4 regions of the Lentzea sp. NPDC051838 genome follow, and region 1 is predicted to be linked to each of the others. Evidence: riboswitches for the same ligand, from Rfam matches in the RefSeq annotation. Region 1 holds a riboswitch; each other region holds the start of a gene.

Region 1 (7,754 bases):
ACCATCGACTGGAGCTTCGCGCTGCTCGACGCCGACGACCAGGAGTTGCTGACCCGCCTGGCGGTGTTCGCCGGTGGCTGCACGGCCGACGCCGTCGCCGCGATCTGCCTTCCTTCGGAGATCAGCGACGAGAGTCTCACCAAGCGGCTGACCGGGTTGGTCGACCGCAACCTCCTCGGCGCGCGGCAGACCGAGGACGGGCTCCGGTACACGATGCTGGAGACCATCCGGGCCTACGCGGGCGAGAAGCTGGCCGACGACGAGGTGACCGCGCGCCACACCGCGTACTTCGCCGAGTTCGCCGAACGCGCGGACCGCGGCCTGGGCGGCCACGACGGAGCGGCCTGGTACGCGCGGGTCAGCCACGAGTACCTCAACCTGCGCGCGGCGCACACCCAGGCCATGACGGGCAGGGACCCGCTCACCGCCGCCCGGATCGTCCTCGGCGTCAACCGGTTCTGGCAGAAGGGCTGGCACATCCGCGAGGGCCGTGAATGGCACCGCCGCCTGCTCGCGGACGCGCCTGGCCTGCCAGAGGGTGTCCTCGGCAGGGTGATGGACTCCGCGGCGTTCCTCGCGATCAAGCAGGACGACCAGGAGACCGCGCTGACGCTGGGCTCCGAGAGCCTGCTGATCGGCCGCCGGATCGGCGACCACGACCTGGTGGCCCAGGCGCTCAACATCGTCGGCCTGGTCGCCCGGCAGAGCGGTGACCTGGACCAGGCCCGCGCGTGCTTCGGCGAGTGCGTCGAGATCGAGCAGGCGCACGGAAAACGCGCCAACGTGCTGGCCGCGGCGCGCGGCAACCTGTCGATCATCGCTCGCTTCGAGGGCGACCTGCACACCGCGCGCGACCTGATGCGGCACAACATCGAGGCGGACCGCGTGGTCGGCAACCTCCGCACGTTGTCACTGGACCTCGTCGGTCTCGGCGACGTGTGCGTGGACCTCGGCGACGCCGCGGCCGCTCGCCCGCTGCTAGTCGAAGCCGTCGAGATCAGCAGGCGGATCGGCGACATGGGCGGCGAGGCGTACGGCTTCCACATCCTCGGCCGGCTCACCAGGCTGGAAGGCGACCCGGTCGAGGCCTACCGCCTCTACACCTCGGCCATCCACTTCCACCACGGGTTCGGCGACCGGTTCGCGGTCCTCTACACCCTCAGCTCGCTCGTCGACCTGCTCAGCACGGTGGACCCGGCGTCGGCCGCCAGGATGCTCGGCGCCGTCGAGGTGATCCGCGAGCAGGACGGCCTGCCGATGACGAAACATCAGCGCGCCGTGCGGGACGGCACCCTGGTCCGGATCCGCAGCACGCTGACCGATGCCGAGGTGGACGCCGCGATGGCCGCCGGAACCGCGATGGATCTCGACGCTCTGGTGGCCCTCGCCTTCGAAGTGGACCCGGCCTCGTTCGCCTAGACACTTAGGCTGCCGGAGTGGAGACCGACTTCAGCCGTTATCTGACGGCACGGGTGCTGTCGGTGACGGGCGCGGTGGTGGCGGCCGTCGCGATGCCGGTTCTCGTCTACCAGCTCACCGGGTCCGCGGGCTGGACGTCGGCGGTCACGGTGGCGGAAGCGTTGCCGTACCTGGTGTTCGGGCTGCTGGCCGGAGCGCTCGCGGATCGCCTGGATCGCCGGAAGATGATGGTGGCGCTGGACTTCACGGTCGCCGCCGTGCTGCTCAGCATCCCGCTGGCGTGGCTCGCGGGTGCGCTCACCGCTCCGCACGTCGTCGCGGTGGCGTTCGCTACGCAGACGGCGTTCGTGTTCTTCGACGCCGCGAACTTCGGTGCTTTGCCTGCCCTGGTGGGCAAAGAACGGCTCACTGCCGCCTACTCGACCCTCTACGGCCGCACGACCGTGGTGGAACTGGTCGTTCCCGGACTCACAGGTCTGTTGGTAGCGGTTGTCGCACCGGCGGCTCTGATGGCGGTGAACGCGCTGACGGCGGTCGGTTCGGCGGTGTTGTTGCGCGGTATCGCCGGCAGCATGGCGAACCCGCGTCCGGTGCAGGGGGCCGGTGAGATCGTCACCGATGTGCGGGAAGGGCTGCGGTTCCTGTGGCAGCAGCCGATCGTCCGCACGCTCACTTTGATCGGCGCGCTGCACTCGGTCGCGACGGGTGCCTGGATGGCGGTGCTGGTGCCGTTCGCCGACCGCGTGCTCGGGGTGGCGCCGAGCGGGGACGTGCGGCTGGCGGCCGTGTTCACCTGCTGGGGTGTGGGCGCGATCATCGCCAGCCGAGTGCTGCCGCGGCTGACCGAGCGCTGGGGTGGTGCGCGGCTGGCACTGGCCGCGTTGCCGTTGTCCTTGCTGGGCGGTGTGTTCGTGCTCGTGAGCGGACATTGGCTGATCACGTGCGTGGCGGTGGTGTACTGGGGCGCCGCGAACTCCACGGTGGTCATCAACGGGATCACCTACCGCCAGCAGGTGTGCCCGGAGGACATGCAGTCGCGGGTGAACACCACGGCCAGGATGGTGGCGTGGGGTCTCGGGCAGCCGCTCGGCGCGGCACTCGCCGGGGCCGTGGCGGTGGCGGCGGGTGATCCGCGGGCGGGACTCGCGGCCGGGGTGGTGGCGTTGCTCGTGGGTGTGCTGCTGGCTTGGGTGACGCCAGTCCTGCGGCATGCTTCGCTGCACGCGGGCTGATCGAGGTGGCGCCGGTCGTGCGGCGTGCTTCGCAGCACGCCGCTTGACCGTGGTGACACCGGTCTTGCGGCGTGCTTCGCAGCATGCCGCTTGATCGTGGTGGCGCCGGTCTTGCGGCGTGCTTCGCAGCATGCCGCCTGACCGAAGCGCCGCCAGTCGTGCGGCGTGCTTCCCGGCATGCCGCCTGACTGAGGTGGCGCCGGTCGTGCGGCGTGCCTCCCAGCACGCCGCCTGACCGAACCCCCGCGTCAGCAGGCGAGCGTCGGAGCGGCCGGGTTGCCGCCGCCGTCGAGGTTCGCGAGCTTGACCCCGGTGAGGCCGAGAATCGCCTGCGCCGTTGCGCGAGGCGCGGTGTTCGGGTTGAAACCCGTTGCGTCGTAAGCGATCGCGCCCCGATCCGCTGCTGCACCCGAACAGCCGACGGCGAGCGACTTGAGGAACTGCCGAGCCTTCACCGTGGCCGCCGGGCGGTGGCCTGCCAGGGCTTCCGCGGCCAGGCCGGTGCTGTTGGCGTTGGACGCGTTGGTGCCGACGGAGAATCCGCCGTCGGTGTTCTGCTGCGAGGCCAGCCACGTGGTGCCCTCGGCGGCATTCGCGTTGTCACCGTTGGCGCGCAACGCCTGCACGACCATCGCGGTCGAGTCGACGTCGCTCACGCACGGCGTCTGCCCGAAGTTCAGCGGGAAACCGCCGTCGGGGCACTGGGTTCCGGCGAGGAACGACACGGACGACGCCGGTGCACCGCCGGAAGTCCGGTCCAGCGCCAGAAGTGCGAGCGACTGCGTGAAGGCGTTGGAGAAGTCACCGAAGTCCGAACGGTCGGAGAACCGGCCGGACGGCGCGAGCAGACCCCGCAGACCGGCTTCCAGGTTCACGCCGCCGAACGAGGCGCCGTTCTTGTGCCGCACCTGAGCGGCGAGCAGGAGCTTGGCGTGCGCGCCGGCGTACGCCTCGGTGCCGGAACCGACGTAGCCGGTGGTGATCTCCGGCTTGGCCAGCCAGGTGATCGCCTTCTCGGCGTTGGTGTCCGAGGAGCGGGCGGCGGCGAACGCGAAGATCGCGTCGATCGTCAGGCCCTGGTCGGGGAACTTCTGGCCGCCGAAGTCGGCCTCGAACCGCTCGCCGTCGACGAGCTGGCGGGCGAGCCAGCCCGATGCCGCGTCGGCCTTGTCGGTGGTCGCGGCTACCGCTGGAGCGGCCGTGGCCACGCTGAGAGCCACGACAGCGGCGAACACAAGACGTCTCATGAAAACCCTTTCCCGCACTTCCACGACAGGAGTTGGTGAACACCGCGCGGTGCGGGTGACCGGGCTCGCCCCGAGGGGCACACCGTTGCGGGACAGCGCCGGATTCCCACCGGCTTCCCCCACGTCCGCGCTGAACGTCGATCAGGTTCTCATGGTGCGCGAGCCGGTGTTGCCGATACCGTGAAGCGGCGGTGTGACGCTCGCCTCCGGTTTGCGGGTGTTAACCTCCGCCGGGCAAGGACAACTCAACACCTCCGCTCGTGATGGGGAAGCCGGTCGAACTCCGGCACTGTCGCGCAACCGTGGGCCGCTCCCAGAAGCGGCGAGTCGGAATACCGGTCGAGCGGAGCAGAACAAGTCCAACCGCTGTCGCGAGAAGCAGGGGTGGCCTCCGGAGCTTCACGCGCCAGGCCCCTCCTTCATGCAGCTGGGGAGGGGGAGCATGAACCGGCGCAGGTCCTCGGCCGTGCTGGCGTTGGTCGCCGGTGCGGGCCTCGTCGCCGCACTGGCCGGCGGTGCCGCTGCGGCCGAACACCAGTCCGCACACGCCAGCTCTGTCTGGCTCTCCCGTCAGCTGCGCCCCGACGGCACGCTGGAGAACCCGCTCGGCGGCCTCCCGGACCACGGCCTGATGATCGACGTGATCTTCGCGCTGCACGCGTCCGGTGACGGTGCGCTGGCCAAGCCCGTCGTCGACTTCCTCGACGACCAGGGCCACGCCACCGACTACTACACGTGGGACGGGCTGGCTCCCGGCCAGGGCTACGACCAGATCATCGTCGGTGGCGCGGTCGCGAAGACGTTGCTGGCAGCCCAGGTCGCAGGCCGTGATCCGCGCGACTTCGACGGCCACGACCTGGTCGCCGAGGTCAAGGGCGCGATCCGCCGGTCCGGCGTCGACGCCGGCCGCGTCTCCGACTACTCGAAGAACCCCGAGTGGTCCGACATGGTGCCCAACAACGCCAACATGTTCGGCCAGGCTCTCGCGGTGATCGGCCTCGCGGTGGCGGGGGAGAACGACCAGCTCGCCATCGACAAGATGGTGACGCAGCAGTGTTCCGAGGGCTACTTCAGGGCTTTCTTCGGTCAGGTGGAAGGACCTGATGGACCGCGGGTCTCCTCGTGCGACGAGGGCAAGGCAGCGGGCGCGTCGTCCCCGGACGGTGACACGTCAGGCCTCGCGCTGTCGGCGATGCTCGCGGCTCGCAAGGCCGGTGCGCCCGGCCTCGACGCGACCATCGCGAAAACCGTGGCGTGGTTGAAGGCCAACCAGACCGCGGGTGGTGGCTGGGGCGGTGGTGTAGGTACCGAGGCGCCGAACACCAACAGCACGGGCTTGATCACGCAGGCACTCGCCGACGCGGGCGGAGCGGGCACCGAGGTGGCCAGGGGTGCCGCGTTCCTGAAGTCCGCACAGGCCAAAGAATCCGACGCGGGCAACGCGCTCGCGAGTCACCTCGGCGCCATCGCCTACAACCCGGCCGCCTACGAGGCGGCACGCACGGGCGGAATCGCCGGCATCGACACGTGGATCAGGGCGAGCGCACAGGCTTCGCTCGGGTTGTCGCAGGTGGGTTTCTACGCCCTCGCCAAAGGCACTGTGCCTGAGCCGATCACGACCACCACGCATCCCACGACCAGGACTGAGACCCCAACGGTCAAGGCACCCGCGCAGAAGCCCGTGGTGCGCCAGCCCGTCCCGGCGCCGCAGAAGGTCCAGCCCGGTCCGAAAACCCCTGCCGCCCGGCTCGGCGCGTACCTGGCGGGCAAGCTGGTGCGGGGCGACCACGTCGAGGTCACCGAGAACGACAAGACCTACGTCGACTACGACGCGACCGCGGACCTGGTGCTCGCGTTGCGCGCGTTGGAGGAGCAACCGGACGCCGTGAAGAAGGCCTCGGAGTTCCTGCTGACAACGGACTCCGTCAACGCCTACGCCCACGGCGCCGGTCAGGAAACCGGTGCGGCCGCCTACGCCGAACCGCTGGCGAAGCTCGTGATCATCGCCCAGTTCCAGAAGTCCGGTCGGGCGGACGAGTTGCGCGCAGACCTGGTCGAACTGCGAGGTGCGGACGGGTTGTTCGCCGACACCGGCACGTACGCGGACTCCGAGGACACGGTCCGCCGTCACACGTGGGCGGTGCTGGCCACCGTCGGCGATCCAGGCCAGGCGATCGAGGCGCTCGCCGTACGTCAGTGCAGGGACGGGCTGTTCCCCGAGCGCATGGACGCGACCGGGTGCGAAACCGGTGATCTCGCTGCGACCGCTGCCGCCGTGACCGCGTTGAACAGCAAGCCTTTCACGGAGGACGCGCCGACCGGCCGCACTCCGGCCGACTGGTCGGACAAGCGCGCGACGGCGTTCGTGAAGGCCATCACCCTGCTCAGCACGAAGCCGAACGGCAAGGGCGTGGTCGAGGACGAAGGTGGCGCGCCGTCGATCGCGGTCAGCGCCTCGCTCGCCGGTGCCCGCCAGGCCGCCGGACTGGACGCGAGCGGCACGGCGAAGACCCTCGGCAGTCTGCTGCAGGACGACGGTGGCCTGACCGACTTCGGCACGAGTCTTGCTGCGGCACAAGGCATCGCGGGCCGCTCGTGGGTCAGCGCGGACGGCTCGCCGGTCTCGCCGGTGGTGCGCCTCCCGCTGACAGACGCCGAGCCCGTTCCCGCACCCGTCGCCCAGGCGGCTGCGTGGCGACCGCCGCTCTGGTCCTACTTCACGCTCGGCGGCGCACTGCTGCTCGCCGGGCTCGTTCTGCTGGTTCGTCGTCGATTTCTCCAGGGGGTCAAGTGATGAAAAGAGTTCTCGCCGCCGCGATCGTCCTCACCGGACTGGTCGCCGCACCCGCACCGGCGAGTGCGGCGGGCTATGACGGCATCTGCACCGGATCGGACGCGCTCACCGGCACGACGATCGTCGTCGACTTCCAGGAGCTCGACGGCAACGGCGGGGTGGCCGCGCCGACGATCACCCGGTGCTCGCCCAACGCCAGCCCCGGCACCGCCCGCACCGGCATCAAGGCGTTGCAGGACGCGGGAATCCCGGTCGCCGGCACGACCCGCTGGGGTCTCGGGTTCGTCTGCCGTCTCAACGGCCGCCCGTCCGCGACCGAGACCATCCCGGTCACCGGCAACCCCACCTACAAGGAGGCGTGCTTCAACACCCCGCCCGCCTCCGCCTACTGGGGTTACTGGCACGCCGACGGTTCCGGTTCGTCCTGGACCTACAGCAGCCAGGGCGCGTTGAACCGCAACGTGATCCCCGGTGGTTTCGAGGGCTGGTCGTTCTCGCTGAACAAGACCGCGACCACGAACCCGCCGCCCCGCGTGACGCCCAAGAACCCAGCCCTGTGAGGACTCTCGCCATCGCCGGCGCCGTGACCCTGCTCCTGGGCACTGCGCCGGCCGCGCGGGCGATCGACCACAGCAAGGGATATCCCGGTTTCTGCAAGGACGACAAGGGCGTCACCGTCGTCGTCGACTTCCAGCAGCTGGGTGGCGACGCGATCGTGCGGTGCAACCCGCAGACCACCGCGGGCAGCGGCCTCGACGCGATCAAGGGCGCCGGCTTCCAGATCGCGGGCGTGCAGCGGTGGGGCGAGGGGTTCGTCTGCCGCATCGAGAACAAGCCCGGCGCCGCGGACGAGCGGTGCATCGACACGCCTCCCGCCCAGGCCTACTGGTCGTACTGGCACGCCGCGAACAACTGCGCGTGGGACTACAGCCAGTGGGGCGTGAAGAACCGCCGGTTCATCCCCGGCGGCTTCGAGGGCTGGTCGTTCTCCTTGAACGCCACGGCGAACTCGAATCCGGTTCCTCGCATCGCCGCCGTTCGTCCCGGCACGGAGAACACGCC
Region 2 (7,754 bases), on a different contig from region 1:
GCTGGTAGCCCTTGATGAGCTCCTCGGCCTTGGCCTCGACGCGGAAGATCTTCCCGAGATTGCGCAGGTCCGTGTACAACGCGTCGAGGGCGGGCATGATGCCGCGCTGCTTGCCCACGCCGTTGCGGCACGCCTCGGTGAGCTGGTAGGTGCCGATTCCGAGCTGCTTCAACGCGTCCGGGGTGAAGCCGGTGCTCTCGCTAAAGCCGTAGTTCCAGCCGGCGAAGACCAGATCGGCGTTGGCGCCCTGCACGACCTCCTTGGAGATCTTGTCGGAGAGCCTCTTCGTGCTGTCGAAGTCGGCTTTCCACGGCGAGGTCTTGAGGTCGACAGAGTTGTCGTCACCCGACACGACGTACCCGGCCATGCGGTCCTTCAGCCCCAGCGCGAACATCAGCTCGGTGATGCCGGTGTCGTTGGTGACCACTTTGGACGGAACCTTGTCGAACGTCACCTGCTCACCGCAGTTCGTGACGGTCACCGGGTCTGTGCCCGACTTGTCCTGCGCGACCGTGGCCCCGCAGCCCGACACGAGGAGCAGCAGAGCGCAGAGGGCGGTTCTCAAGGGGTGACCTCCTGGTCGAACAGGAGCTGGGGAACTCCTGTGGTGGGGTGGGGCACGACGTGTGCCGTGACGTGGAAGACCTTGGCGATCAGCTCGGGCGACAGGACTTCGGCGGGCGTGCCGGACGCGACCAGGCGGCCTTCGTCGAGCACGCACAACCTGTCGCAGTAGGACGCGGCGAGGTTCAGGTCGTGCAGCACGGTCAGCACCGTGATGCCGAGGCCGCGCGCCAACGCCAGCACGTCGAGCTGGTGGCGGATGTCGAGGTGGTTCGTGGGCTCGTCCAGCACGAGGACGCGCGGTTCCTGGGCGATGGCACGGGCGATGAGCACGCGTTGACGTTCGCCGCCGGAGAGGCTGAGGAAGCTGCGCGACGCGAGGTGCGAGATGTCCACTGTGGCCAGTGCCTCGCGCACGACCTCCACGTCGCGCGGGGAGCGTTCGTGCGGCAGGCGACCCATCTCCACGACCTCGGCGACCGTGAAGTCGAACTCGACCTGCGACTCCTGCGTCAGAGCGGCCAGATGACGAGCCAGGTCGCGTCGCTTGTGGACATCGGCGCCGTCGATGAGCACGGCACCGGAGTCCGGCTTCAGAGCCCGGTAGACGCAGCGCAACGTCGTGGACTTGCCACTGCCGTTCGGGCCGACGATGCCGACGACCTCGTTCTGAGCAGCCAGCGAGATGTCCGAGATGATGTTCGAGACGGTGACGCCGGAGACCTCGATGCGCATCAACGGCCTCCGAAGACGTAGGACTTGCGGCGCATGAGCAAGATGAAGCACGGCACGCCGATCGCGGCCGTGATGACGCCGAGCGGGAGCTCTTCCGGCGCGGCCAGCATGCGGGCGGCCACGTCCACCCACACCAGGAACGACGCTCCGGCAAGGGGTGCGAGCGGCAGCACGCGCCGGTGGTCCGCGCCCACGACCATGCGGGTGAGGTGCGGCAGCATCAGGCCGACGAAGCCCACCGCGCCGCTGACCGCCACCAGCACACCGGTGATGCCGGCCGTGACGATGAACAGCTGCGTGCGGAACCGGTTGACCGGGACACCCAGTGTGGTCGCGGTCTCGTCCCCCATCGCCAATGCGTTGAGCTGCCGCGCCCTGGTCATCAAGTACGCGATCCCGGCCAGCGTGACGACACCGGCGACCGGAAGCTGCTGCCAGGTCGCGCCTCCGAGGCTGCCCAGCAACCAGAACATCGCCGCCCGCGCCGCCTCCCCGTGCGGTGCCTGGAAGACGAGCAGCATCGCCACCGCGGAGAACCCGTACGCCAGCGCGGTTCCGGTCAGCACCAGCCGCAACGGTGTGAGCCCGCGGCTCGTGCGCGCGGTGAGGTAGACCAGCGCGGTGGCGCCGAGCCCGGTGAGGAACGCTCCCGTGGACAACGCGTAGACCCCCAGACCCGACAACACTCCGAGGGTCGCCACGGCCGTCGCCCCGACGCTGGCGCCGGATGAGATGCCGAGCACATAAGGGTCTGCGAGCGCGTTGCGGACCATGGCCTGGATCGCCACACCGACCGTGCTCAAACCAGCGCCCACGACTGCGGCGAGCAGCACGCGAGGCAGCCGGATGTCCCAGACGATGTGGTACTGGCCCGCATCTGCGGCGGAGATCACTCCGCCGGTGATGGCGGCGTGCAGGAGCTCGACGGTCTGCCCGAACGGAATGCTGACGGGGCCGAGCGAGACGCCCGCCACAACGCTGACGACGAGCACGCCGACGAGCGCGCAGATCTTCCCGATCACTGGTTCCCTTCCCGCAGTCCACGGCAGGAGAGTTGCGTTTGGTCTGCCGTGTGCGGGTATTCGGGCTCACCCTCCATCAGGAGGGCCTACCGTTGCGGGTCAGCGCCGGACTTCGACCGGACTTCCCCCACGCACGACCCACGCATGCTAACCCGAAGGCAGGTCCACCGACGCATGGCTGAGTTACCCGGCCGGGCACGCGAAGCAGGCGTCCTGCGCGGAATGCTGGCAGCGGACGGCGCCCGGTGCGTCGTGGTCACCGGTGAACCGGGGATCGGCAAGAGCAGACTGCTGGCGGAGCTGACGACGCTCGCGACGGGCTGGATGGTCCGCGGCGCACGCGCGGCGGAGTTCGAGTCCCACGTCCCGTTCGGAGTGTTCGTCACCGCCCTCGACGACCTTCTGGAACCGGCCGCGTTGGCCGTACTGGGTCCCGAACGGCTCGGGCTGCTCGCGACGATCTTCCCGGCGATCCCGGCGGACGGCCCGACGGACCTGGTCGACGCGGAGCGGTACCGGTTGCACAGGGCCGTCCGCGCACTGCTGGAGCTGCTCGCCGAACCGTCCGGACTGGTGCTCGTGCTCGACGACCTGCACTGGGCGGACGAGGGTTCGGTGGAACTGCTCGACTTCCTGTTGCGGCACCCGCCACACGGACGCGTACTGCTGGCGTTGGCGAGCAGGCCTCGGCAGACCTCGTCCCGACTGTGGCACGCGTTGTCGCGCGCCACCGCGGACGGCGTGGCCGACCTGCTGGAGCTCGCGCCGCTGAACCGGGCCGACGCCGATCTGCTCCTCCCCGTACAGCTCAGCCGGGCCCGGCGCGAGGAGATCCACCTGGCGGGCGCGGGAAACCCGTTCTACCTGGAGGCGTTGGTGCGAGCCGACGCGAACGGCCTGCCGGTGGCGGTCCACGCGGTGCTCGCCGCCGAACTGGCCGCGTTGACACCGCAGGAACAGCTCGTCGCCCACGCGGCTGCGGTCGTCGGCGACGACTTCGACGCCGACTCGCTCGCCGAGATCGCGGCGCTGGCACCCGAGTCGGTGCTGACCGCGCTCGACCGGCTCGCCGAACGGGACCTGGTGCGGCTGGACGCCTCCGGCCGGTTCCGCTACCGCCACCCGCTCGTGCGCAGCGTCGCCTACCAGGACGCGGGTCCCGGCTGGCGGCTCCGGGCACACGCCAGGGCCGCGGTGGCGTTGCGCCGTCGTGGCGCGCCTGCCGCGGAGTTCGCCCGGCACGTGGAGCGGTCCGCCGCTCGGGGCGACCTCGACGCGGTCGCGGTGCTCGGCGAGGCGGCCGAGGCGACGATGCACTCCACTCCTGCGACGGCCGCGCACTTCCTGCGGGCGGCCATCAGGCTGCTGCCCGACGCGGAATCGGCCACGCCACAACGACTTCTGCTGCTCGGGCGACTCGCCCAGGCGCTCGGAGCCACCGGAGATCTGCGGCAGGCGAGCGAGACGATGCACGAGGTGCTGCGGTTGCTGCCAGTCGAACTGACGGCCGCACGGGCGCAGACGGTACGGCTCTGCGCGACGGTGGAACGGCTGCTTGGGCGTTATCCCGAGGCCACGGCGATGTTGCGCACCGAGTGGCGGCGGATCGCGGACACGGATGCTCATTCGGCGGCGGTGCTGCAGGTCGCACTTCTCGCGGGCCGCAGCGTCGAACGGGAGCGTGAACCGGGGCGCGAGGAGGTGGCCGAGGTGATCGCGTCCGCACGAGAGGTCGACGATCCCACCCTGCTGGCCACCGCGCTGTCGGTCGCGACGCTCGTCGACCTTCGCGCGGACCGGCTGGACGAAGCCGCCGCACTCGTCGACGGGCTGCCCGACGGCGATCTGGTTCGCGACATCGACGCGGTCTTCTGGCTGGGCTGGGCGGAGGCCTCCGCCGACCGGCTCACGGCGGCGGGCAGGCACGTCGGCCGCGGGCTGCGGCTCGCCAGGATGAGCGGGCAGACGCACGCGATCGCGGTGCTGACCGCGATCCGCGGGATGGTGCACGCCTACGTCGGCGAACTGGCGGAGGCGGCGGCCTGCTTCGAGGACGGCCTGGAGTCGGCCGAGCTGACCGGCAGCGACGAGCTCCGCGTCATGGCGCTGACCTTCGGCTGCTGGATCACGGCGTTGCGCGGCGACCCTGCCGAGGCGGTGAAACTGGGCGAGCGGGCGGTGGCTCTGGACGACCACGCCGTCGCCACGAACACCTGGCGCAGTGGACAGGGCGAGGCGATGCTGGCGAACGCCCTGCTGCACTCCGGCGATCCGCACGGTTGCGTCGACCTGTTGCTCGCCACCGGAGGCGGACCCGATCTGCCCGCGGTGGACCCGCTCACCCGGCCGTTGACCTACCAGCTGCTCGCCGAGGCCGAGGTCGCGATCGGCCGCGACGCCACGGAATGGGCGGATCGCGCCGAGAACGCGGCCGCCCCACTCGACGTACCGCTGCGCACCGCGATGGCCCAGCTGGCCCGCGCGATCGCCACTCTCCCAACGGATCCGGCGGCGGCAGCACCGTTCGCGGTCGCCGCCGCCGACACGTTCACCCGGCTCGGCGTGGCCGTGGAAGCAGGCCGGGCACACCTGCTCGCCGCCACCGCGTTCGGCGGCAGCGCGGAGATCGAGCAGGCCCGTGCGCACTTCGTGGCCGCCCGAGCGTTGTTCACCCGTTGCGACGCAAGTCTGTTCCTGCCTCAGCTGGCGCGGGAGGAGCGGCGCATGAACGCACGCCGCCCCCGCCGCGCCGAGACGTTCCGCTTCGACTTGACCGCCCGCGAGGCAGAGATCGCCGCGCTCGTCGCGGACGGTCTGACCAACCGGGACATCGGCCTTCGGCTGCACCTCAGCCCCAAGACCGTCGAGGTCCACTTGGGACGGATCTACGCGAAGGCCGGGGTGTCCGGCCGGGCGGCGCTGGCCGGAGTGTGGGCGTCCGCTCAGTCGCCGAGGTCACGCACGTAGAGGTTGAGGACCGTGGTGGGGCTCCCGCCGAGGTTGGTGGCGTGGCTCGTGAACGCGACGTGGCGTCCGTCCGCGGAAATCGCCGGCGTCCCGCTCGAGCTGTTGGCCTCCTCACCCGCGGGGCCGACGCTGACCCTGGTGGTGGTCGTGGTCACCATGTCGCGCAGGAAGACGTCCGCGCTGCCGTTGGTGTCACCGGGGACCAGGTCCCACTCGCCGGACTGGAACGCGACGAACCGGCCGTCCGCGGAGATGACCGGCCGGTGCAGGCGCACGTCGCTGGTGCTCACGCCGTCCGGGTTGAGGTTCACCTGGGTGGTCGTCCCGGTCTCCCGGTCGAACCTGAACACGTCGAGGTCCATTCCGTCGCGCGGCGGAGCGTCGCCGGGCACCAGGTACGACGCGTTCGAAACGTAGACGACGTAACGCCCGTCGGCCGAGAGCGACGGCCGCCCGCTCGCGGCGTCGGCCTCGACGTTGGCGCTGGAGACGCTGGCGCGCCTGGTCTCCCGGGTCTCCCGGTCGTGCACGAAGATGTCGGTCGTGCGGTTGGTGTCCGGCCCCGGCAGGAGGTTCGACGCCGCGGACTCGAAGGCGACATAACGGCCGTCCGCCGAGATCGAGGGCACCTGGCTGGACCCGTTGCCCTCGAAGCCGTTCACCCCCACGCTAGCCCTGGTGATGCTCCCGTCGGTCCGATCGTGCACGAAGACGTCGGGGCGTTTGTTCAAGTCGCCCTGGACGAGGTTCGACGCCCGCGAGTCGAACGCGACGAACCGGCCGTCGGCGGAGATCGACGGATTGAGGCTGTCGGTCTCGGCCTCCCGCTCGTAGCGGCCGCGACTGATCAACGTGGTCGTCCTCGTCTGCAGGTCGTGAACGAAGACGTCCCAGTGGCCGAGCGTGTCGTCGGCCACCAGGTTCGTCGCGATCGACTCGAACGCGACGAACCTGCCGTCCGCCGAGATCGACGGGTTGAGGCTGACCTTGTTGCCCTGCACGCCCGCGGAGTCGACGCTGACCCTGGTGGTCTCCCCGGACTGCCGGTCACGCACGAACACGTCGGCCACGCGGTTGGTGTCGCCGGGCACGAGATCGTAAGCCGAGGTCCAGAACGCCACGTAACGGCCGTCGGCCGAGATCGACGGGGCGTCCGCGGGAGCGTTGACCGCGTAGGTGCTCGCCGGTTGGGCGTGCGCGATGCCGCCGGGTGTGAGCGCCGCGAGGATGCCCGCCGCGCAGAGCACACGGATTGCTGTTCTCATTGCCGTCCTTGAAAGTTCGGTTCGCCGCCGGGGCGGTGTCGTGCCCCGGGTCAGCGTTCCGGTTCAGAGCGGCGGAAGCATGAGGGAACCCCCTACACCTCGCGACGGGTGCCACTGCACAAATCGCCGCCGAGACGCGTCTGATGGACATGGGGACACGAAGACACGAGGGCGAGAGTCCTGTCCTGATCGGATTCGCCATGTTCGCGTTCGGCTTCCAGACGACCGCGATCTGGCGCGAGGAGTTCGGCAGCGTGCTGGACCAGGTGTACTGCACGCCCGAGCAGTGCCTGAGCGTCCCGCAGATCCTGACCGGCTGTGCGGTCGCCGCGGCACCCGTGATCGTGTCCATCTGGCACCGGCAGGCGGCGATCTACCTGGGACTGTTCCTGGCCGGCCTGATGGGCATGCTGCTCATCGCGACCGGCCAGGACGGCTATCTCTGGGTGCTGCCGACAGCCTTCTTCACGGCGCTGATCATCGGGATCACAGCGCTCCTCCTGCTCCGAACTCCGGCTCGAAACGCCTGAAGTACTCCATGCAGTTCGCCATCTGGTGCTCGACGAGGCCGAACTTCTCGGTGTCGTGCGGTTCCAGCATCGCGAGCACGTCGACGGACTCGGTCGCCTTCTCGCCGGGCACGAGGATCTCGGCCCGGTCGCCGGGGAAGATCGACACCTTGTGGCCCACGTGCCACACGTCCCGCCTGGATCCCTTGACCAGAACCTTCCACTGCGGGTCGTGCTGCTCGAGCTCGCCGCGGATCTTCATCAGCGCGTCGAACACGGACTCGCCCGTCGCCATCTCGCGGCCGAACGGGCCGTAGACGGCCATGGTGATCTCTTTCATGGTCCGCGCCTGCCAGACGACGCGACCGACCCAGAGCTGTTCCTTGCCGGACTCCGGATCCTTGCCGTAGAGCGGGAGGTTTCGCGAGATCGCAGGGAACTCGCCGTCCTTCGTCCACTCCGGAAGTTCCTCGGCAGGTTGTTGGGGAGCCTGAGGTGTCGGCCGGGGTGGGGTGACTGGCTGCTGCTGGGTCGCTGACGGCGCCGGGCGAGGCGGGGTGGGCTGGGGAACCGGCTGCTGCTGGGTCGGCGACGGCGCCGGGCGAGGTGGCGTCGGCGGCGCAACCGGCTGCTGGTGCGGCGGCGGCGGAACCGGCCGCGATGGTGGTGCGGGCGGACGCATCACGCGCTGA
Region 3 (7,754 bases), on a different contig from region 1:
CGACCTCGTGCGCCGCCACGTTCTCGCCGCTGCGCCGGATCATGTCCTTGGTCCGGCCGAGGTGGTAGAAGCGCCCGTCCTCGACCCTCGCGAGATCTCCGGTGCGAAACCAGCCGTCCGCGAAAGGCGACGGCAGCCCGAGATAGCCGTCCATCATGCCGGGACCGCGCAGCCACAGCTCGCCGTCGACGATCTTGGCCTCGCGATGCCCCGCAGGCTTCCCGAGACAACCGGTACCGACGAACCTGTCGTGATCCTCGGCCGTGATCCTCAGGTCGGCGCCTGTCTCCGTCATGCCGAACGCCTCGTACCAGCCGACACCCCACCGCTCTTCCAGTTCCGCGTGCAGGGCGGGCGGAATCGCCGAAGCCTGCACGGCCCGGACGCGATGATCACGGTCGGCACGGTCGGGCGGCATGCGCAGCAACAACGCCGGCATCGCGCCGAGGCAGTAGAAGTACGTGACGCGGTGCTCGCGGACCTTCGCCCAGAACGTGGACGGGTGAAAGCCGTCGAGCACCACGAGATGCGCTCCGGCGAGCAGCGCCGCAACGACGTTCCACTGTGGATCGATGTAGTGGAACGGTTGTGCCGTAAGCATCACGTCGTTGCTGCTGAGATGAGGAAACTCGTCCACGAGGCTGCGACCCAGCGTGAGCCAGTACTCCTGCGACAGCACGCACGCCTTGGGCTTGCCCGTCGTGCCCGAGGTGAACTGCAGGCTGACCGGCCCGCCGACCACCCCTTGCACAAAGCCCTCGACCGGCTCCAACTCCTCGACGAGATGCACTGCACGGCCGTCGAGCAGCGGCTGGAACTCCGCGGTGCTGACCACCGCGACCGCTTCCGACGTCCGGAGCACATGGTCAGCGTCGACCGACCGGTACTTGACGTTGATCGGCACCGCGGTGGCACCGAGCTTGATCAGCGCGAACCAGACCAGCGGGAACTCCGGCACGTTCCGCAGCATGATCGCGACCCGGTCACCCGCGCGGATCCCCTTGTCCCGCAACGCCTGCGCGTACCCGCTGGACAGCCTGTCGATCTCGGCGAACGTGAACGAGCCACCGGGATCGAACGTCCACGCCGTTCTGTCCGGCCATCTCACAGCGGCCGTCCGCAGCATCGCGATCACTGGTTGAAGTCTTTCCGCGGCGCCTCGTTCTCCCCGGACAGGCTCGTCTGCAGGGCGTGCTCAACCTCCGTGGCGAGGGCCTGGTCGAGCGTCGAGTCGTAACCCTGGTCGATGGCACGTTTCGCGAGCAATGCGGCGACCGGAGGCTGAGCGATGATGCGCCGCGCGAGCTTCATCGCGTGCTTCTCGTGGTCGTAGACGTCCCGGTAGACCACCCCGAGCTGCAACAGCCTGTTGCCGGTGATCTGTTCACCCAGCAGCAGCCATTCCTTGGCCTGGTGCGGCCCCACCAGCTTCGGCAGCAGACTGGAGATACCTCCCGTCACGCTGAGACCGACCCCCACTTCGGGAAACCCGAACTTCGCGTCAGCCGTCACGATGAGGTCGCATCCCAGCGCGAACTCCGCGCCCGCACCGAGCGCGTACCCGTGCACCGCCGCGATCACGATGCCGGGGTAGTCGCGGATCGCCCGCGTCACGTCCTGGATGCGTTCCAGCCGGGCCCGCGTCTCGTCCTCGGTCTCGACCGGCACCGGTTCCTTGAGGTCGTGGCCGGCGCAGAACGACTTGCCCCGCCCCGCCAGCACGACCACGCGCGCCCCGTCCTCGCGGGCACGGCCGAAGGCTGCCAGCAAGTCCTCGACCAGGGCCGGGACCACGGCGTTCAGCCGTTCCGGACGGTTCAGGTGCACCTGCGCGACGCCCTCGGCACAGGAGTAGTCGACGGTCATCTCTCCCCTTCGATCGATCGATCGATTGAGTCCGACGCTAGAGTGAGCGAGTCAGGTCGGTCAAGGGAGGCGTCACATGTCGACTGAGGAGCGGGTCCGCGAGGCGGCGGTGGCGTTGTTCGCCGAACGCGGGTTCCACGGCACCGGCATCCGCGACCTCGCACAGGCCGCCGGGCTGTCGTCGGCGACGCTCTACCACTACATGGGCACCAAGGAAGATCTGCTCGCCGAGATCATGCGCACGAGCCTGACCGCGTTGATCGCCGAGGCCGAGAAGATCACCGGTGACCCGAGGGAACGGCTCGTCGCATTGGTCAAGATGCACGTCCAGGCTCACGCCGAGAAGCCGCGCGAGACCACGGTCGTGGACGGCGAGATGCGCGCGCTGACCGGCGAAAGGCGCGCGGAGATCGTGGCGTTGCGCGACCGGTACGAGCGGTTCTGGCAGAACGCGATCGTCGACAGCCTGAAGGCTCGTCAGCTGTCAACAGCGGATCCGAGCATCGCTCGTCTGGCGTTGCTGGAGATGTGCAGCGGGGTGTCGCGGTGGTACTCCCCTGAAGGACCGGTCAAGTTGAGCGATCTCACCGTCCAGTACGCGGACATGGCGCTGGGCATGCTCGGCGCGTCCCGCTAGTCTCGATCACGCCAGCGGTTCACTCAGGTTCGCTTGAGTGGAGCAAAAGGGAACCCGGTGCGAGTCCGGGACTGCCCCGCAGCGGTGAGTGGGAACGAAAGCCGTCATACGCACTGGAGAAATCCGGGAAGCGACGGCCGGTAGGAGCGCGATGTACGCCCACGAGTCCGAAGACCTGCCGCCGGTCCGCGCACCGACCGGTGCGCGGTGCACCGGAGCCTCTCGGGCGGGCTGACGGGCGACCTCTGGGCTGCCTCGTGGGTTTCCGGTGCGTTCCGCACGCTCGCGAGGAGAGAGCTTGTGACCATCGGCAGCACCGTTTTCGGCTATCCCCGCATCGGACCGATGCGCCAGCTGAAGCGCGCCGTGGAGCAGTACTGGTCCGGCAAGATCGACGAAGCCACCCTGCAGGCCACCGCACGTGGGCTGCGCGCCGAGACCTGGGCCGAACTGTCCGAACTGGACTCGATTCCGTCCGGCACGTTCTCGTTCTACGACCACGTGCTCGACACGGCGTTCCTGTTCGACGCCGTGCCGCAACGGCACCGCGACCTGGGTCTGTCCGAACTGGACACCTACTTCGCCGCGGCACGAGGCCGCGACGGTGCCGCTGCTCTGGAACTCACGAAGTGGTTCGACACCAACTACCACTACCTGGTGCCGGAACTGGGCCCTGACACCGAGTTCCGGCTCGCCGGCGACAAGCCGATCGCGGAGTACCGCGAGGCGCTGGAGCTCGGCTTCACGACCCGGCCGGTGCTGCTCGGCCCGGTGACGTTCCTGCTGCTGGCCAAGAGCACGGTCCCGGGCTTCGAGCCACTGACTCTGCTGGACCGCCTGCTGGAGGCCTACGTCGAGCTGCTCGGCCGGCTGCGGGTCGAGGGCGTCGAGTGGGTGCAGCTGGACGAACCGGCGTTCGCCGCCGACCGCACACCCGCCGAGCTCAACGCGTTGCGGCGCACGTACCGGACGTTGAGCGGCCTGCCAGGACGGCCGAAGCTGCTCGTCACCGGCTACTACGGCGACCTGGGGCCCGCGCTGCCGATCCTGGCCGAGTCGCAGGTCGAGGCGATCGGGGTCGACCTGGTCAGCGCACCGGACACCTCGTTCGCCATTCCGGCGTTGCGCGACAAGACATTGGTCGCCGGCCTGGTCGACGGGCGCAACGTGTGGCGCACCGACCTGCACGCCGCGCTGTCCAAGGCCGCGTCGCTGCTGGGTTCCGCGCGCGAGGTCGTAGTGTCGTCGTCCACGTTGCTGCACGTGCCGTACGACCTGGAGTTCGAGCAGCTCGACGCTGACGTGCGGGCACGGCTGGCGTTCGCACGGCAGAAGGTGCGCGAGGTCGTCGTGCTGGGCAGGGCTTTGCGCGACGGAGCGGACGGCGCGTGGGCGGACGAGGCTCAGCGTCAGGTTCCCAGTCCCCGTCGCGATGATCATGTGCGGGCTCGCATCCAGTCGTTGCGGCCGGAGAACCAGGTTCGGGCGCCGTACGAGGACCGGGCGGCGGCCCAGCAGGCACGGCTCGGCCTGCCGCCGCTCGCGACCACGACGATCGGCTCGTTCCCGCAGACCGGCGACATCCGCAAGGCCCGCGCGGCGGTCAGGAGCGGCGAGATCACCCCGGCTGACTACGACCAGCGCATGCGGGACGAGATCTCGCGGGTGATCGACCTGCAGGAGGACATCGGCCTGGACGTGCTCGTGCACGGCGAACCCGAGCGCAACGACATGGTCCAATACTTCGCCGAGCACCTCGAAGGCTTCGCCAGCACCGAGTTCGGCTGGGTGCAGTCCTACGGGTCGCGGTGCGTGCGGCCGCCGATCATCCACGGTGACGTGTCACGGCCTCGCCCGATCACGGTGCCGTGGAGCACCTACGCGCAGTCGCTGACCTCCAAGCCGGTCAAGGGAATGCTGACCGGCCCGGTGACGATCCTGGCGTGGTCGTTCGTCCGCGACGACCAGCCGCTCGCCGACACCGCGGCCCAGGTGGCGCTGGCGCTGCGAGACGAGATCCGTGACCTGGAGGGTGCCGGGATCCGGGTGATCCAGGTGGACGAACCGGCGTTGCGGGAGCTGCTTCCGTTGCGCCAGAAGGACCAGTCGGCGTACCTGGCGTGGTCGGTCGGCGCGTTCCGGCTCGCCACCACCGGTGCCACGGCGGCCACCCAGATCCACACGCACCTGTGCTACTCGGAGTTCAACGAGGTGATCGGCGCGATCTCCGACCTCGACGCCGACGTGACGACGATCGAGGCGGCACGGTCCAAGATGGAGATTCTGGAGGGGCTGGACTTCCCGCGTGGCATAGGTCCTGGCGTCTACGACATCCATTCCCCGTTGGTGCAAAACGAAGATCAGATCGTTTCGCTGATCACCGAAGCGGTGCGCGCGGTGCCAGGTGAACGGTTGTGGATCAACCCCGACTGCGGGCTCAAAACTCGCGGTTACGCCGAGGTGGAGCAGGCGTTGCGAAACCTCGTCGCTGCGGCCCAACGGATGCGCACCCACCTGGGGTAATGAGAGCGCGACCCCGGAACGTGATCGATTCCGTTCCGGGGTTGTTAAATTCCCGGTACTGCAAAGATTTGGCGAACTACCTAGACGTGAAGGTGGTTCATGTACCACCTTCTGCCTCGCAAGCCTCTCCGCTCCCCCTGCTCCCCGGAATCGAGGCCACTGTTGAGGAAGAAGCTCCTACCCGCGCTGGCCGGCGCACTGCTGATCACCGCGCTGTTCCCCGGGATCGCGCTCGCCGACCCGCCCCAGGCCATCCCCGCCAACTACGCGGCGGAGGACGGCAAGTGGCAGCCGGCGTTCGACTACGACGGTGACGGCTGCTACCCCACCCCGGCGATCTCGCCGACCGGGCAGGTGGCGCCGGGCCTGAAGAACTCGGGCGCCCTGAACGGCAACTGCCACGACAGGTCCGACCTGGACAACACGAACTCCTACAGCCGGTCCAAGTGCAACAACGGCTGGTGCGCCTACCTGTACGACCTGTACTTCGAGAAGGACCAGGCCGTGCCGGGCTGGGACTGCTGCGGCCACCGGCACGACATCGAGCACGTGATCATCTGGGTGCAGAACGACGTGGCCCAGTACGTCTCGACGTCGGCGCACGGCAAGTACAGCACCTACTCGCGTGACAAGGTGGCATGGGAAGGCACCCACGCGAAGATCATCTACCACAAGGACGGCGCCAGCACGCACTGCTTCCGGCTCGCGGGCTTCAACGAGCAGGCGGAGAACCACTACGGCGTCTACCAGTACCCCGACCTGGTGAGCTGGGACCGCTTCCCGGCCGGGGTGCGCGACATCCTGGTGAACGCGAACTTCGGCAGCGCCTCGCTGGCGATCAAGGACAGCGCGTTCAACTACAACCTGGGCATCGCGAAGCCGGCCGGGATCCCGTTCGACCCGAACGCGTAGCTACCAGCTGAGCCCGGCATCTTCCCGTTACGGCGGGTAGGTGCCGGGCTCCGCTCGCCTTGCGGTTCAGGCGATCATCTTGTGCAGCGCGACCGCCACGCCGAGCCCCACGGCGACGCCCGCGACCGGACCAGCGCCGGCGTTCCCGGCAATGCCCGCGGCGATCGACACCGCTCCGATCACCGCCCACCGCACCGGGAGGCGCTCCGGCTGCGTTTCCTTCGCCGGTTCCGGGACCGGGTCACGTCGCCAGATCTTGAACACGGCTTCTCTGCTTTCTGCGATGGGAATAGGACCGGCCGGGTGCACGGAAACCCTGAGTTGCCGAGCGCTGCCCCAGCGACTTGGGCGGGCGGTTCCGCGCTGACCAGATCGGCGTCGGCTGCGAGAGCGGAAGTACCGGTGCGGTCATCAGCGCCGACCCCGCCAGCCGCTCCGACGCGGCCAGCCTCGCCAACTCGGCCGGCTGCTGCTGCCCGGCCAGCCACGCCTGCCGCACCTGCCACGCCGACTGGGTCGGCCGTACCGATCCGGACGGCTGTTCCACCGTGGACGCCAAGATCGCGTCGACGAGGCCGGCAAGGGACCTCCCGTCGGAAGTCGGGCGATACACGACCCAGCGCCTGTACACCGCTGCGGTCGTCCGACCTGCCCACCGGTCCAGCAACTGCTTCCGACGTTGCTCGGAGCTGAAGTTGCCGGAGTACCAACGGAGTTCGTCCAACTTGGGTCGCAGACCAGCAGGAAGCGGCGAGAACTTCAACGGCTGCGCGCCGTCGTTCGCCCTCGCCCGGTCACGCTGCCGATAGGCAGCCTGTCTACAAGCGTTCCCGCAGTACCGGCGCGGACGGCCGACAGCAGCCTGCGAAAACGGCGTAGCACATCGCTGACACTGCGGAGCCGCAGCAACCCCGATCCGCTGTCCGGCTTCTCGCAGGACTCGAGAGTGGCTGGGACCGTGCCCCGTGAGCAGCTCCTCCACCAGCGCCTCGCCACCAGGAGAACTCCGGATCTCTTGGACCGCGAATCCGAGCAGATCCATGACCGGGTACTTCTGCTCGCCCAGACGCCGTTGCAGGCTCGCCACCGATACGCCGTAGACGTAGGCGGCGAGGATCTCGACCAGATCCGGCGGCAGCCTGCGCAGCGCGTTGTCGAGTGCGTCGCGCCCGGCATATCTCGCCGTGGGGTCATCGAAGGCATGTGTGCGCCTTCTGACTCGCATCGCTCACCTCCCACCGGCAACGCCCGACCTCGACCATCGACCCCTCCCAATGTTCCCGGAGACGACAAAACGCCCCCGGTGTGACACCGAGGGCGCTGAAAGTCGTCTGAAACGCGAAAACCCACCTCTGCGAGGTGGGTTGCGGTTGAGGGCACAGCGGTGCCCGACGAGTCGGACTGTACATCAAATGCATCGCGCGCAAAAGTCTGCAGGTCAGAAACCCCGGCGCCGCAAGAGTTTCGGACCACGGACGCGATGACGAGCTCACGTTTCGTAACGCGACAGCCGCGACCAACCTACTTGGGGCCGGGTGTCACGTCACCGCGCCTCTACTTAGCCACGCGATCAAGCCACTCGGCCAGGAGGGCCCGTTCCGCTGGAGACAGCATCAGGGGCGGGTCCTCCTCCAGTGCCACCCTCAACGCGATCGCGCGGCTCGGGATGTCCGTCGGCTCGTCCGGTGAGGCGTCCGTCGTGATCGCCCTGATCACCTGTTCCCTGGAGAACGTGATCAGCTCCAGATCGCGTTCCTCTTCGGGCGTCGCGATGAGCGACAGCACGACCCCCATGCCCGCCGCGTGCACGAACTGC
Region 4 (7,754 bases), on a different contig from region 1:
GCATCGACAGCAGGTCACCGCGGTCGCCGGGAGTGGCCCGGTACTCCGTGATCGTGCGGTGGACGAGGTCGTTCAGCTCCCGTTGCGCCGCCTCGTACCGGCGGTTCATCGGCAGCGGCAGCCGGTGCGGCCAGGTGAGCGGCAGGAAGACCCGGCGGCCGAGACCCGCGACCAGCTCGGGCAGCGCGGCGGAGAGGACCTTGGTGACGTCGGCGTCCGTGGCGATCAGCGTGCGCCCCAGCATCGCCGACTTCAGCATGTGCATCTCGTAGGTCATCGAGATCTCCTGGCCCGGCAGCCACGAGGACGCTCGTTGCTCGGCGAGCGCGGCCATCGTGGCCGTGTAGCCCGCCATCCTGCTGTGGTGGAACGCGGGCTGCGCCATCTTGCGGTGACGGCGGTGGATCGGCCCGTCCGACGTCGCGATGCCGTTGCCGACGACGGCGCGCGCGGTGTCGAGCACGGCGCCGCCCTTGCCGAACTTGGCCAGCTGGGTGATCTGGACCTCCCGCACCGCGTCCGGGGTCGTGAGCAGGTAGGCGGTGCTCGGGCCCAGCCGGAAGCCCACCACCTCGCCGAGGTCGCGCAGTGAGCTCAGGAACTCCAGCGGCCGGCGCATCAGGTCGAGCGCGTGGCCGGCGAGGGGCAGACCGCCGGGTGCGGTGATCACGGGTCAGTCCTCCTGGCGGTACGGGACGGTCGGGGTGATCCACTCGCTCGTGTCCGCGAGCGTGTAGCGGGTCGAGCAGGACGTCCACTCGATCAGCCCGGCCACGAAGTCGTTGAGGCCGCGGACGAACTGCCTGATGTCCCGGCGTCGGCCGAGCGGCGAGGCGAGGACGGCGTCGGCCGCTCGGTCCGTGCGGGCGTTGGCGTCCTTGAAGAACACACACGCCTGGGCGACGGCTTCGGTTCGCCCGCAGCCGGTCTCGGCCGCGATCACGTGGACGAGGTTCTCGTGCTCGCCGGCGTGCAGCTCCTTGTGCAACGACAGCACGTCCTGGCAGGCGATGACCCGTTCGACGTCGCACCGGACGAGCTCAGCCATCAGGGGATCGCTCAGGGAGTCGCTCACGTCGATTCCCAGACTGATTTCGATCAGCACGTGGTCGATCAGCTGGCCTATCGTCAGGTATCTCGATTGGAGATAGGAGCCGACGTCCTGCGGAATGTCACCTTGGATTAATTTCCGCTCGTACTCCTCAGTTCCCGCTTTGTATGCCGAAACAGCGTCGGTCAACCGGGACATCTGTCGCGGATCGATGTGCGACGCCAGTCGTGTCCAGATCTCGGCGATCAGCGGATCCCAGTGATCCGCCCAGTCGTCGTCCTGTTCCGACATCGTCGCGCACACCCCGGAGAACTCCCACAACAACCTTTCGTTGCAGGCAGGGAAGGCGATCGAAGCGAGGTAGACGTAATCTTTGGCTGCAAACGAAGCCAGTGCGGCCGGTGTTCGGTAGGGTCCTTTCGCGGCCATCCACCTGTGGAAATCGGTGGCGGTCGCACTGTAGTGAGGGCTCTGCCGAACGGGGTACGTGCGGTCCAAGACCGGAATTTCCATGCGCGGCATCCATCCGATGTGGCGACCTGGGAGAGATCGAGAGTAAATGCGCTCACCTTCTCGGGTAAACGACGTCGTCTCATATCGAACGGTTCGTTGACAACGCACCGACCCGTGCCCTCATCATTGCCGCATGACCACCGCGCCTATTTCCACCGCGACCGCCGCACGCGCCGAACTGACCGCGCTGCTGCGCGACGTCGAAGTGGGTTTGGCCGACCACCTGGCCCTGGAGGCCGCCCGCCGCGCCGATCCCGACCCGCGCGGCGCCCTGCCCGTCCTGGACATCGCGTCCTTGGTGCACGCCGGCGGCAAGAGACTGCGGCCGCTGTTCTGTCTCACCGGGTTCCTCGCCGCGGGTGGCGCCCCGGGATCGTTGCCCGTGCCAGCCGCGATGGCCGTCGAGCTGCTGCACATCGGCGCGCTGATCCACGACGACGTGATGGACGACTCGGACCTGCGGAGGGGTTCGCTCACCGTGCACGCGCGGCATGCGTTGGCGCACAAGGAGAACGGCTGGCGCGGCGAGTCACGCCGCTACGGCGAAGCGCTGGCGATCCTGGCCGGCGACCTCGCGTGGACCTACGCCGACGGCCTGATGGCGGGCTTCGGCGCCGACGTCGCCCGCGAGTGGTGCGAGATGCGCGCGGAACTGTGCGGCGGCCAGGCCCTGGACGTGGTCGCGGCCGCCGAGTTCGCCGCGAACCCGGTGCTGGCACGGCACATCGCGGTCGTGAAGTCGGGCCGCTACACGATCCAACGACCGTTGACCCTGGGCGCGTTGATCGCCGGCCGTCCTGACCTGGCACCGGCCTTCGCCGTCTACGGCGAAGCGCTGGGGGAGGCGTTCCAGCTGCGCGACGACCTGATCGACGCGTTCGGTTCTTCCGTTGCCAGCGGCAAACCCGCGGGCCTCGACTTCCAGCAGCACAAGATGACGTTGCTGATCTCGCTTGCCATGCGGCACAACGCATCGGTGCGCGCGCTCGTCGAACGGGGTGCGTTCGACGAGCTGCGCGACCACCTCGTGACCTCCGGGGCGGTGGACGCCGTGGAGGACCACGTCGCCGACCTGGTGCGGATCGCGCGCACCGCGGTCGGCGAGGCCCCGATCAGCGACGAGTGGCACGACGAGCTGTGTGCGCTCGCCGTGCGCGTCGCCTATCGGGACTGCTGACTCACCACTCCAGCGAGCCGCCGTTCTGGTACTCGATCACGCGGGTCTCGAAGAAGTTCTTCTCCTTCTTGAGGTCCATCATCTCGGACATCCACGGGAACGGGTTCTCCGTTGCCTCCCAGACGGGTTCGAGGCCGAGCTGCGCGCACCGGCGGTTGGTGATGAACCGCATGTACTGCTCGCAGTGGTCGGCGTTGAGGCCGAGGATCCCGTTCGGCATCGTGTCGCGGCCGTAGGCGATCTCCAGCTCACAACCCTCGGCGAGCATCGTGCGCACCTCCTTCTGGAACACGTCGTTCCACAGGTGCGGGTTCTCGATCTTGATCTGGTTGATCGCGTCGATGCCGAAGTTCAGGTGGATCGACTCGTCGCGCAGGATGTACTGGTACTGCTCGGCGATGCCGACCATCTTGTTGCGCCGCCCCATCGACAGGATCTGCGCGAAGCCCGTGTAGAACCACATGCCCTCGAAGACCACGTAGAACGCCACGAGGTCCTTGAGGAACGCCTGGTCGTTCTCCGGCGTACCGGTCTTGAACTCCGGGTCCTCCAGGTGCTGCGTGAACTGCAGCGCCCACGCCGCCTTGTCCGTGATGGACGGGATCTCCCGGTACATGTTGAACAGCTCGCCGTCGTCCAGGCCGAGCGACTCGCAGATGTACTGGAACGTGTGCGTGTGCACGGCCTCCTCGAAGGCCTGGCGCAGCAGGTACTGGCGGCACTCTGGGTTGGTGAGGTGCCGGTACACCGCGAGCACGATGTTGTTGGCCACCAACGACTCCGACGTCGCGAAGAAGCCGAGGTTGCGCTTGATCATGCGGCGCTCCTCCTCGGTCAGCCCGTCCTTGGACTTCCAGAGGCTGATGTCCGCCTGCATCGAGACCTCGGTCGGCATCCAGTGGTTGTTGCAGCCGTTGAGGTACTTCTCCCACGCCCAGTGGTACTTGAGCGGCAGCAGCTGGTTGACGTCGGCGCGACAGTTGATCATCGCCTTGTCGTCGACGGACATGCGTGCCGCGCCTGCTTCGATACTCATTACTGGCAAGCCTCACAGTCGGGGTCGGTGATGGAGCAGGACGGGTCGACGGCCACGGGGGAGACGGCGTTGAGCTTGCCGTCCGTGCCCTGCAACGTGGACTTCTCCACGTGCGTGGCCGACTGCGTCCGCAAGTAGTAGGTGGTCTTCAGCCCGCGCAGCCACGCCAGCTGGTACAGCTCGTCGAGCTTGCGGCCACTCGGCGCGGCCAGGTAGAGGTTCAGCGACTGCGCCTGGTCGATCCACTTCTGCCTGCGCGAACCCGCCTCGATCAGCCACGAGCTGTCGACCTCGAACGCCGTGGCGTACAAGGCCTTCAGGTACGGCGGCACCCTGTCGATCGCGCCGAGGCTGCCGTCGTGCAGCTTCAGGTCCGAGATCATCCGCTCGTCCCACAGCTTGCGCTGCTTCAACGCCCGCACCAGGTCCGGGTTGATCACGGTGAAGTCGCCGGACATGTTCGACTTCACGTACAGGTTGCGGTACAGCGGCTCGATCGACTGGTTCACACCGGTGATGTTGGCGATGGTCGCGGTCGGCGCGATGGCCATGACGTTCGAGTTCCGCATGCCCTTGCGCGCTTTCTCGCGGACCGTCGCCCAGTCCATCGTGGACTCGCGGTCCTGCTCCAGCTCGGCCTCGCCGCGGTTCCGCGCGAGGATCCCGATGGAGTCGATCGGCAGGATGCCCTGGCTCCACAGGGATCCCTCGAACGACTGGTACGCGCCACGTTCCTGCGCGAGCTCGGCACTGGCCGTGATCGCGTAGTAGCTGATCTCCTCCATGCTGCGGTCCGCGAACTCGACGGCTTCCTTGCTGGCCATCGGCGTGCCGAGCGTGAACAGGGCGTCCTGGAACCCCATCAGCCCCAGCCCGACCGGCCGGTGCTTGAGGTTGGAGTTCCTGGCTTCCGGGATCGTGTAGTAGTTCACGTCGATGACGTTGTCGAGCATGCGAACCGCCGTGCGCACGGTCTTCTCGAGCCGCGCGTGGTCGATGCCGTCTTCGGTCACGTGCTGCGCGAGGTTGACACTGCCGAGGTTGCACACCGCGACCTCGTCGACCGTCGTGTTGAGCGTGATCTCGGTGCAGAGGTTGCTGGAGTGCACGACCCCGCTGTGCTGCTGCGGCGAGCGCAGGTTGCACGGGTCCTTGAACGTGATCCACGGATGCCCGGTCTCGAACAGCATCGTGAGCATCCGCCGCCACAGGTCGACGGCCGGGAGCTGCTTGAAGACCTTGATCTCGCCGTTGGCGGCCTTCTCCTCGTACGCCCGGTACCTCGCGGCGAACTCGTCACCGAACGCGTCGTGCAGATCCGGCACCTCGTCCGGCGAGAACAGCGTCCACTGCCCGTTGGCGCGGACCCGGCGCAGGAACTCGTCCGGTACCCAGTTCGCGGTGTTCATGTCGTGGGTGCGGCGCCGCTCGTCGCCGGTGTTCTTGCGCAGGTCGAGGAACTCCTCGACGTCGATGTGCCAGGTCTCCAGGTAGGCGCAGACAGCGCCCTTCCGTTTTCCTCCCTGATTTACAGCTACTGCCGTGTCGTTGGCGATCTTGAGGAACGGCACGACGCCCTGCGACTTGCCGTTGGTTCCCTTGATGTGCGCGCCGATGCCGCGCACCGGTGTCCAGTCGTTGCCGAGCCCGCCGGCGAACTTCGAGAGCAGCGCGTTGTTGCTGATGCCGTGGAAGATGCCGGCGAGATCGTCGTCCACTGTGGTCAGGAAGCACGACGAGAGCTGCGGGCGGGTGGTGCCCGAGTTGAACAGGGTCGGGGTCGAGCACATGAAGTCGAACGACGAGAGCAGCTCGTAGAACTCGACGGCGCGGGCGTCGCGGTCGTCCTCCTCCAGCGCGAGCCCCATGGCGACGCGCATGAAGAACGCCTGCGGCAGCTCGTAGCGGCGGCCGTCGTGGTGCAGGAAGTAGCGGTCGTACAGGGTCTGCATGCCCAGGAACTGGAAGTTCAGGTCGCGCTCTGCCCGCAGCGCGCTTCCCAGCCGGACCAGGTCGAAGGAGGCGAGGCGCGGGTCGAGCTGGCCGAACTCGATGCCGTACGCGACGAACGAGGCGAAGTACGACGGGTAGCGCTCGGTCATCTCCGCGTGCGACAACGGGATTCCGCAGGCCTCGGCGCGGAGTTTGTCGAGCAGCAGGCGGGCGCTGACGTACGAGTAGTCGGGGTCGACCTCGACCATCGTGCGCGCGGCCATGATCGGCGCGAGGGCCAGCTCGGCGTCGGTGATGCCGGCGTAGAGATTTCGCTTGGTCTCGGCCAGAACCGCCTCGGCCGACGCGTTGGGCAGGTCGGCGCAGGCCTCGTTGATGACCACTGACAGGCGGTCGGGCACGCTCTCTCCTCGCGAGCTAAGCCCGAGGAGATGCGCGGCGCACGCCAGCAGGACACGCCGCTGGTGCACACAGCCGCCCTCCCTCGGGGCACCGTGTCGTGCGCGCAGGCTTGCGCGCACACCAGTGGCAGGTCTTCGGACTCGTGGGCGCACTTCCAACGCCTACCGGCCGTCGCTTCCCAGGCCTCACGACCCAGTGCTCAGTTGACGGCTTTCGTTCCCACTCACCGCTGCGGGGCAGTCCTGGTTTTTCACCAGGTTCCCTCTTGCCTCACCGGCCCGTTGCTCCGAGTCGGTGAACCACCAGCGCGGCAGATACTACATGTAGGGGTGGGGTCTGGATCACCACCCAACATGGGCGTGTCGTGGGTTAAGGTCGGAAACGTGGGTGATCATCGGCCGAAAGTCCTCGCAGGTGCTCTCGTCAGTGCGGGGCTGGCTTCGGCGTCGCTCGCGGTCGGTGCCGCGGCGCCCGTGACGAGCGGGGTGCTGGCCGTGTCGGCGGTGCTGGTGATGATCACCACCCGGCGATCAGGGTCACGCCGAGACTGATCATCACGGCCGCGATCACACCGTCCAGGACGCGCCACGCACGGGGCTTCGCGAACAGCGGGCTGAGGATTCGCGCGCCGAAGCCGAGTGCGAGGAACCAGACGACGCTGGCCGTGACCGCGCCGACGCCGAACAGCCAGCGCCCGGCCGCGATCGAACCCAGCAGCAGGACCGTGTCGAGGTAGACGTGCGGGTTGAGCCACGTCAGCGCGAGCGCGGTGAGCACGGGCCTGGCGCTGTCGCCGCCGGCCTGCATCGACTGCGGGCGGAAGGCGCGGCGCGCTGCCAGAAACCCGTATCCCAGCAGGAAAAGCCCGCCAACGATCGCGGCGGCGGTGATGGCCTGCGGGAACATCTTGACGATCGCGCCGAACCCTGCGACGCCCACCGCGACCAGGATCGCGTCCGAGATGATGCAGACGGCGACGACACCGGCCACGGCCTGGCGTCGAAGTCCTTGGCGCAGCACGAAAGCGTTCTGCGCGCCGATCGCGACGATCAGGGTCATCGTGGTGCCGAAGCCGAGCAGCAGGTCAGTCACCCCACCGACGGTATTTACGCGGTCTTGATGAGACCAGCTAAAGATTCTTACGTATCATTAGCAGCCGTGATGGATCTGGACCTGGTGCGCACGTTGCTCGCGGTCGTCGACGCGGGCACGTTCGACGCGGCTGCCGCGAACCTGCACGTCACGCCTTCCGCTGTCTCACAACGGATCAAGGCTCTGGAGCAGCGAACCGGTCGCGTGCTGCTGGTGCGGGCACGGCCGACCAGGCTGACCCCGTCCGGCGAGGTGCTGGTCCGCTACGGTCGGCAACTGCTCGCTCTGGATCAGGACCTCGACGCTGCTTTGGGCGAGGACGCCGTCGTCAGGGTTCCGATCGCGGTCAACGCCGACTCGCTCGCCACGTGGTTCCTGCCCGCGCTGCAACGGGTTTCACCGGACCTCAAGATCTCGTTCGACCTCCACCGCGAGGACCAGGACCACACGACGGCGTTGCTGAGACAAGGTCTCGTGATGGCCGCGGTGACGTCCTCGCGCGAACCCGTCGCGGGTTGCTCGGTGCGCAA

The links. Region 1 has a riboswitch for cobalamin ahead of AB0M24_RS02105 (prenyltransferase/squalene oxidase repeat-containing protein). Riboswitches for the same ligand answer to the same signal wherever they lie in the genome.
Region 2: another riboswitch for cobalamin. It lies ahead of AB0M24_RS29560 (iron ABC transporter permease); the one in region 1 lies ahead of AB0M24_RS02105 (prenyltransferase/squalene oxidase repeat-containing protein).
Region 3: another riboswitch for cobalamin. It lies ahead of metE (5-methyltetrahydropteroyltriglutamate--homocysteine S-methyltransferase); the one in region 1 lies ahead of AB0M24_RS02105 (prenyltransferase/squalene oxidase repeat-containing protein).
Region 4: another riboswitch for cobalamin. It lies ahead of AB0M24_RS10915 (ribonucleoside-diphosphate reductase subunit alpha); the one in region 1 lies ahead of AB0M24_RS02105 (prenyltransferase/squalene oxidase repeat-containing protein).

The regions. Positions count from the first base shown of each region.
Region 1 is NZ_JBFAYI010000001.1:519,585-527,338, forward strand. Features, by position in the region: gene AB0M24_RS02095 (diguanylate cyclase) at 1-1,419, shown strand, start outside; gene AB0M24_RS02100 (MFS transporter) at 1,437-2,651, shown strand; gene AB0M24_RS02105 (prenyltransferase/squalene oxidase repeat-containing protein) at 2,900-3,898, opposite strand; cobalamin riboswitch at 3,931-4,053, opposite strand; cobalamin riboswitch at 4,128-4,257, shown strand; gene AB0M24_RS02110 (hypothetical protein) at 4,341-6,692, shown strand; gene AB0M24_RS02115 (flagellar hook-length control protein FliK) at 6,692-7,252, shown strand; gene AB0M24_RS02120 (ABC transporter substrate-binding protein) at 7,249-7,754, shown strand, end outside.
Region 2 is NZ_JBFAYI010000016.1:126,855-134,608, reverse strand. Features, by position in the region: gene AB0M24_RS29570 (ABC transporter substrate-binding protein) at 1-565, opposite strand, end outside; gene AB0M24_RS29565 (ABC transporter ATP-binding protein) at 562-1,299, opposite strand; gene AB0M24_RS29560 (iron ABC transporter permease) at 1,299-2,321, opposite strand; cobalamin riboswitch at 2,355-2,478, opposite strand; gene AB0M24_RS29555 (AAA family ATPase) at 2,496-5,288, shown strand; gene AB0M24_RS29550 (hypothetical protein) at 5,264-6,553, opposite strand; gene AB0M24_RS29545 (hypothetical protein) at 6,703-7,083, shown strand; gene AB0M24_RS29540 (hypothetical protein) at 7,040-7,754, opposite strand, start outside.
Region 3 is NZ_JBFAYI010000008.1:77,231-84,984, reverse strand. Features, by position in the region: gene AB0M24_RS20310 (AMP-binding protein) at 1-1,126, opposite strand, end outside; gene AB0M24_RS20305 (enoyl-CoA hydratase/isomerase family protein) at 1,132-1,866, opposite strand; gene AB0M24_RS20300 (TetR/AcrR family transcriptional regulator) at 1,943-2,503, shown strand; cobalamin riboswitch at 2,502-2,701, shown strand; gene metE (5-methyltetrahydropteroyltriglutamate--homocysteine S-methyltransferase) at 2,804-5,026, shown strand; gene AB0M24_RS20290 (NPP1 family protein) at 5,252-5,938, shown strand; gene AB0M24_RS20285 (hypothetical protein) at 6,005-6,202, opposite strand; gene AB0M24_RS20280 (hypothetical protein) at 6,180-7,163, opposite strand; gene AB0M24_RS20275 (helix-turn-helix domain-containing protein) at 7,493-7,754, opposite strand, start outside.
Region 4 is NZ_JBFAYI010000003.1:528,070-535,823, forward strand. Features, by position in the region: gene AB0M24_RS10895 (cytochrome P450) at 1-670, opposite strand, end outside; gene AB0M24_RS10900 (terpene synthase family protein) at 674-1,564, opposite strand; gene AB0M24_RS10905 (polyprenyl synthetase family protein) at 1,698-2,741, shown strand; gene AB0M24_RS10910 (ribonucleotide-diphosphate reductase subunit beta) at 2,743-3,777, opposite strand; gene AB0M24_RS10915 (ribonucleoside-diphosphate reductase subunit alpha) at 3,777-6,131, opposite strand; cobalamin riboswitch at 6,240-6,451, opposite strand; gene AB0M24_RS10920 (LysE/ArgO family amino acid transporter) at 6,649-7,191, opposite strand; gene AB0M24_RS10925 (LysR family transcriptional regulator ArgP) at 7,294-7,754, shown strand, end outside.